Regions from separate parts of the Actimicrobium antarcticum genome, predicted to be linked through region 2. Evidence: riboswitches for the same ligand, from Rfam matches in the RefSeq annotation. Region 2 holds a riboswitch; the other holds the start of a gene.
What was found. A riboswitch is a leader RNA that binds a small molecule or an ion and turns the genes downstream of it on or off. The one in region 2 is predicted to bind cyclic di-GMP.

Region 1: linked by a shared signal. The riboswitch ahead of ABD720_RS15435 (spherulation-specific family 4 protein) and the one ahead of ABD720_RS02175 (pre-peptidase C-terminal domain-containing protein) in region 2 are both predicted to bind cyclic di-GMP.

The regions. Positions count from the first base shown of each region.
Region 1 covers NZ_BAAAZE010000013.1:5,935-9,354, reverse strand. Annotated here, with positions in the region: gene ABD720_RS15445 (ABC transporter substrate-binding protein) at 1-209, shown strand, start outside; gene ABD720_RS15440 (DMT family transporter) at 618-1,508, opposite strand; cyclic di-GMP riboswitch class I at 1,727-1,804, shown strand; gene ABD720_RS15435 (spherulation-specific family 4 protein) at 1,869-2,672, shown strand; gene ABD720_RS15430 (DUF1338 domain-containing protein) at 2,676-3,420, opposite strand, start outside.
Region 2 covers NZ_BAAAZE010000003.1:46,070-49,489, reverse strand. Annotated here, with positions in the region: gene ABD720_RS02175 (pre-peptidase C-terminal domain-containing protein) at 1-1,228, opposite strand, end outside; cyclic di-GMP riboswitch class I at 1,319-1,405, opposite strand; gene ABD720_RS02170 (zinc metalloprotease) at 1,821-3,420, opposite strand, start outside.

The DNA.
Region 1 (3,420 bases), on a different contig from region 2:
TGTACGAACAGGCACTGCTGCTGCCGGACTCGCCGGCACGCAATGCGCTGTATCGCGAGATGAACCAGCTGGTGCAAGCGTATGCCCCGTGGGTGCTGCGCACCTATCCGCTGGCGGCCGATGTGCATCACCCGTGGCTGCAGAATTACCAGCGCCATCCGGTGATGCTGACGACATGGCGCTATCTGGATGTGGTGCCACGGCATTGAGTTGCGCTGCAATTTCGGGCGAGCGTGCTGGCGTCAGGAGAACAATATCAACAGGCAAAAAAATGCCCGCTACGAGAGCGGGCAAAATCTATATCAATTTGGGTAGACATAGAGGAGACAGGCAAACTATAAGGGTTGAGGCGGGGCAATGCTAATTTCCATTTGCAATATCAGTTATATGCTTTGCGAATGACAGCAACGATCAGGATAACGACGCGACCACCTTGCTTGAACCCTGCCACCCAGCGGCCAGCGACTGCAACAGCCAAAAAAAAGCCCGCTAAGAAAGCGGGCTGAATCTACATCAATTTGGGTAGACATAGAGGAGACGAACAAACTATAGGGGTTGCGATGAATCACCGCCAATTTTCTTTCGCCATATCTGATATGCGGACAACGCATAGTAGATCAGGCCGTTACCACCCCACGTGGACGCGCAGGCATCCACTGGCTGACGATCATTCCGGCAATCAGCAACGCCGCCCCCGCCAGACCACGCCAGGTCATGGTTTCACCCAGCCAGAAATACGCGGCGATCGCAGCACAGGCGGGCTCGAAAGCGTAAATGACCGCCGCTTCGTTGGCGCTGCTGTGGCGTTGTCCCCAGGTTTGCAATGAAATGATTGCCGCCGTGGCGAGTACCCCGAGATAGATAAAATTGACGGCGTTGTCGCGCATGGCCGCCTCCATGACGGGCCAGGCGACCGGATTGCGTGGCAGTTCCCACACCGACAACCAGAGCAGCGAACATAATGCGACCACCATGATCTGTACCGTCGTGAGCACCATCAGGCTGCTGGCCCGGCGGGTCAGCACTTCGAGCAGCTTGACGTAGACCCCGAAAAAAAATGCGCCGATCAGCGCCAGCGTATCGCCCGCGCTCCATGCGCCGCCATCCCAGCACAAGGCAAACAACCCGAGAATCGCCAGCGCGATGGCGATGACGATGCGCCGCTCGGGCGCTTTGCCGGCCAGCAGTCCCAGCATCGGCACCACCAGGACATTCAAGCCGGTCACGAAGGCGTTGCGGTTGGAACTGGTCAGCGCCAGTCCTTCGAGCTGCAACATGTAGCACAGGAACAAGGTCGCGCCGAGCAACGCGCCCAGCGCGCAATCGCGCAGGCTGGCGCGCAGCAGGAAAGGCGAGAGCAACAGGCCGGCCATCGCAAAACGGATCAGGATGATCCAGACCGCAGAAAAATGCTGCGTCAGGTCTTTCATGGCGGGGAATGTGGTGCCCCATACCAGGGTGACGATCAGCAGAGCCAGAATTCCGCGCAGGCGATGTGGGAAGAGCATGGTGGTTGGATTTTTTCAAAAAGAGGGAAGTATGCATCCGGAGATGCACTTCAGACATCAATGTCTGGCGAAAATGACCGAAGGGAATCAGCTAATGATGATCAAACATAAAATCAAACAAAGAGAATAATTTCTCAAAAGAAATTTATGATATATTTCATGGATGCAATGTTTAGTGATCTGATCAGATAGTACCGTCGTCACACAACACAGCGATCAAGTAACACCGGCAAACCTGGAGTAATCCAGCGACGCAAAGCTACAGGGGCTTCTCCGGAAGTCAGCCAGCTACCTGACAGCATCCCGCTGCCAGGCCAACCTTCAGCGCGTCCATGGGACGGCTCGAAAAAAGGCAAAGTCATGACCTCCGTTTCCCGCTCCTTCACACCACTGCATCGCATTGTCCGCGCTGTCTATTCGGCGCTCTGCCTGATGTTGTTTGCCACCGGCACCCAGGCGGCAATCTATCGCGAGGCACTGGTGCCGGCGTATTTCTATCCCAGCCCGAATAGCACGGCGTGGCACAGCCTGAACCTGCTGGCCAAACAAATGCCAACGACCGCGATCATGAATCCGAACAGCGGTCCCGGCACCCGGCTCGATCCGAACTATGTCACGGCGATTGAACGGCTGCATGTCGCTGGCGGCAAAGTGATTGCCTATGTCTCGACGTCGTACGGCAATCGCCGCCTGTCGGACGTCACGAAGGACATCAATACCTATCTGGCGTTTTACAAGGTCGATGGCTTTTTCATTGATGAGATGACCAACGATAGTAGCCGGGCCCATTTGCAGTACTACCAATCGCTGTACAACTACGTCAAAGCGCTGTCGCCGACCTACACGGTGACCGGCAATCCGGGCACCAATGTGCCGGAACAATACGCCACGTTGCCGCTGGCCGATAAATTCGTGGTGTTCGAAGACAGCCTGCAAAATTTCAAGCGGTATGTCGCACCAGCCTGGATGGCGCGCCATCCGGCCAGCCGTTTTGCCAGCATCGTCCACACCAGCCCGAGGACGCAAATGGCCGTGGTCATGAAACTCAACAGCACCCGTGGCATCGCCGGATTGTTCGTGACCTCGCTGGGCATGCCCGACCCGTACTTCAAGTTGCCGGCCAGATGGGGCGCAGACGTGTCACAGGCAGTCTCGCTGCAATAGCGTTCAGGACCCGGCGGCAGTCATTCTGAAAATACCCTGCGCGTTTCCGGTATCAAAACTCAGGTCTAGCCGCGTACCCGCCGCATCGTGAATCAGGTCGCGGCTGATGAATTCATAAAAGCTGCCCGGCACGTCGCGCTCGACCAACGTGCCGTCGGCAGCAATGAACTGCCGCGTCACGCTATCGGCCAGAAACGCGGTCTGGCGGACCCGGCCATTGGCCGACACTTCCACGCTCTGCTTCATCGGACGCCGCAATCCCTGTTGCGCCAGCGCTACCTGCGCCACATCCGCCACACGGTCGGTCACATGATTGAACATGTTGCCCTCGGTCGTGATCCACGCCATTTCAGCCGATTCAGCCCGCAGGATCTCGTAGTCGGCCAGACTCGGCGTGGCGTGCTGACGTGCAAAACAGCCACGCAACGCCGTCAGTAAGGTGATCGCATCGGTCACCGACAAGCGGTCATTACGGCCGATGTCCTGCAACAGCGCCTGCGCTTTCGGCGACAGCGGTTCCTGCGAACTCGCTACCACGCGCGTCACGGCAGCCTGGAAAGCTGCCGAAAATTTCTCCGGATGCAGTTCGCTGACGAAGAACTGCGCAATCTGTTCCGGACTGTCCTGCTGCGCATACGAGCGCCCCGTCATGCCAATGCGATCCAGCGGAAAGACGCCATTGAGGCGGTACCCGAGCGGCTCCAGTATCCGCGTGAACGCAGTCTCGCCCGGCGGCAGCGCACCGTTG
Region 2 (3,420 bases):
TGGCGTAGGTATCCTGCTTGTTGTTGGCGTTGCGGTACTCGCCTTTCGACCATTGCGTCAGGTTCTTGTAGTAGCCCACGCCCATGATCGGGGCCCAGCCGGTATCGCCCGCACCCTGGCCCGCGTAATACCCGGTCGATGGCAGCACGCCCTGATGGGTCAGTCCCAATGTGTGGCCGAGTTCATGGGCGATACACTCGCCGATGTATTTTTCGGTGTTCGCCAGATTGTTCGGGAAGCAGTACGACGTTACGCTACCAGCCACAAACGTCGTGAACGAATTCAGGTAGGCATAACCGCCAGCCGAAATGACGCGCGGCGTGATCAGCATTGTCGCGCCGAGCTTGCCGGCAGCGGCCACCGGTGGTTCGGTCGTCACATCGACATCGAAGGCAGCATAATCTTCTGCTACACGCAACATCACGCGCTGGATCACGAGCCGTTCGGAGGTGCTGAACGTGCTTGGCACTTTATCGGTATCAAAGGCCGGATCGGTCCCTTTGCCCAGGAAATTGAGGTACAGCACACGGCTCGAACCCGGCTTGCTGTGCAGCAGGAAGGTTTCCGACAACGGGAACGGGCTGGTGCCAGTGGTGGTTGCGATCGATGCGTTCACCGTCGTGGTTGCCATCGTGGTGCCATTGGCCTGACCTTTGACCAGTTCTTCATCGATATGCAGCACACGGCCCTTGCGGTCGAGGTGCACGCTATTGTCGGTCAGCAGCATTTGGCGGAATTCGGTGTTGCTCATGCCATACCACTGTGCGACTGCGTCGAGATGGCCACCCAGCGCAGCGATCGCGTCGCTACCAGATGAAAAGCCGTTCAGGGCAATCCGGGCAAACGGGGCATTGTCGGTGGCGCCGTTGGCGCTGGCGGGCACATAGTCAGCCGGCATTTCCATTTTTGCCATCGTGTCCTGGCTTAGGGTGGACGGTGCGGCTGCAGCATGGTCGTGGACTTCTGCGGTATCCACGGTGGCAGTTGCAATTTCAGTGGCGTTGGCGTTGACCAGAGTCGACTGGGCCAGCAGCATCGGATTGGCATTCCATGGATTGGATGCGGCGGTCGATGCGGCGTTCGTTGTGGCTGCGCTGGTAGTGCCGACAGGCGCAATGACCTGGTCGTTCGGCGTGGTGACAGTATAGATACCGAGTCCGGTGAAGGCGACGGTGATGGCGGCGATGAGTGTGCGGACAACTGGTTTCCGCGAAGCTGGCTGATTCATTGAATTCCCCTGTTATGGATAGAAAGTACGAACAAGGGGCTGGCGCGGTCGGGAAGATCATCGTCCTGTCATGGAACAGGGATCCCTCTTCTCGGCAACCCCGCTACCATGATCTTTTCAGATATTAGGCCGGAGGCTTTGCGTCCTTATCTTTCGATAAGTTTGCCCATGTGCAGATACTCTTCTTAATGTTTCCTTGCGTCAACTAAAAAATGTGAACTGAGTGAAACATTTTTTAATGGTATTAATTTTGGAAAAAAACATACAGAAATTCTGTTTTATTCGATTATTTTGATTTTATTTATGGTTAATTCATTTGATGGTGACGGTTGCTGATGAGGTACGTTGCAAAAATCGCGGATAAACCACGCGGTCTCTCCTCCATTTGGCGAGTGACGGTGTGACCATCCTCCGTTCAGGCGAATCGCCCGGCCACAAAAAAGCCGGCAAGCACATCCTTGTCGGAAGCGCTTGCCGGCTTTGTCGCTCTCCTTGGAAGTGACGCCAAGTTCGCGTGCCGTGTCTGGCATCACTATGTGAACGTCGGCCTTCAATCGTTCGCGACGGCCGTATACCTGGCTGGCATCAATGCTCAGTTCGCCAGTGCAGCGCTCCCTGTGATCTTGTACTCACCAAGATTGCCGTAGTTGCTGTACCCGGTAGCCTTTGGATCACCGCGGCCGGCACCAGTTACTTTCAAGTAATAAGTACTTTTGGCTGGCAAGTTCAGACTGAGCGTCTTGGTCAGCGTGGTGGTGGCGCTGGTACTGGCAGCCAGTACCCTGCCATTGCCATCCAGCAGTTGGACGGCAACGTCCAGATCGCTGCCAAGCATCGAGCCGGCCACGGTCAGGCTGACGGGTCCGGCGCCTGCTGCGAACTTGAACATATCGACGCTGCCTGGCGTTTCGATGCGACCAAAACCGCTCAGATTGTTCAGGCCATTGGCACTTCTCGATATCAATGCGTCGGCCTTGGCAATCGTGTCGCCATGGTCATCGGCACGTGGCAGCAACCCCAATTTGGCCATCGTCGCATACGGGTCCTGCTGGTTGTTGGCGTTCAGGTACTCGCCTTTCGACCATTGCGTCAGGTTCTTGTAATAGCCTACGCCCATGATCGGGGCCCAACCCGTATCGCCGGAGCCCTGACCGCTGTAGTAAGACGTTGACGGCGACACACCCTGATGGGTCAGGCCCAGCGTATGACCGAGCTCGTGCGAAACACATTCGGCAATGTATTTTTCGACATAGGCCAGATTATTCGGGTAGCAAAAGGATGAAGCGTTACCGGGCGTGAACGTCCTGAACGAATTCATGTACGTGTAGCCACCTGCATTGATCGAGCGCGGTGTGATTAATATCGTCGCGCCGATTTTGCCACTGACGTTCACGGGCGGCTCGGTCGTGACGTCGACATCGAAGGCTGAATAATCTTCCGCTACGCGCAACATCACGCGCTGGATCACCAGACGTTCGGCGGTACTGAAGGTCGACGGTACGCCATCCATGTCAAATGCCGGATAGCTACCTTGGCCTGTGAAGTCGAGGTATAGCACACGGGTCGAACCCGGCTTGCTGTGCAGCAGGAAAGTTTCCGATAGCGGAAACGGGCTGGCGCCGCCAGCTGCCGCCACCGATGTCGAGACAGTCGTGGTGGCCATCACAGATCCGTTCTTCAGGCCAACTGCGAGTTCTTGATCGATATGCAGTACACGGCCCTTGCGATCGATGTGTACGCTGCTGTCCGTAAGCAGCATCTGGCGGAATTCGGTATTGCTCATGCCGTACCACTGCGCCACCGCGTCGAGATGACCACCCAGTTGGGCGATCGCCGCGCTGCCGGATGAAAAGCCATTCAGTGCGATCCGGGCGAATGGGGCATTGCCGGTGACACCGGTAGCGCTGGCGGGCACAAAGTCCGCCGGCATTTCCATGGATGCCATCGTTTCCTGGCTGAGAGTTGACGGTGCTGCGGGGGCAAGCGGCATCTCCTGCGGGCTGACCGAATCGGCAGTGCCGGCGCTGACCAGCATCGATTGCGCCAGCAGCATCGGATGGGCATTCCATCGATTGCCTGTCGTAGCGGCCGTGGCAGTGGCGACCGGCGCAACTGTCTGGTTATTCGGGGTGGTGACGGCATCGATACCGAGGCCGGTGACTGCGAGGGTAGCGGTGGTGATCAGGGTGCGG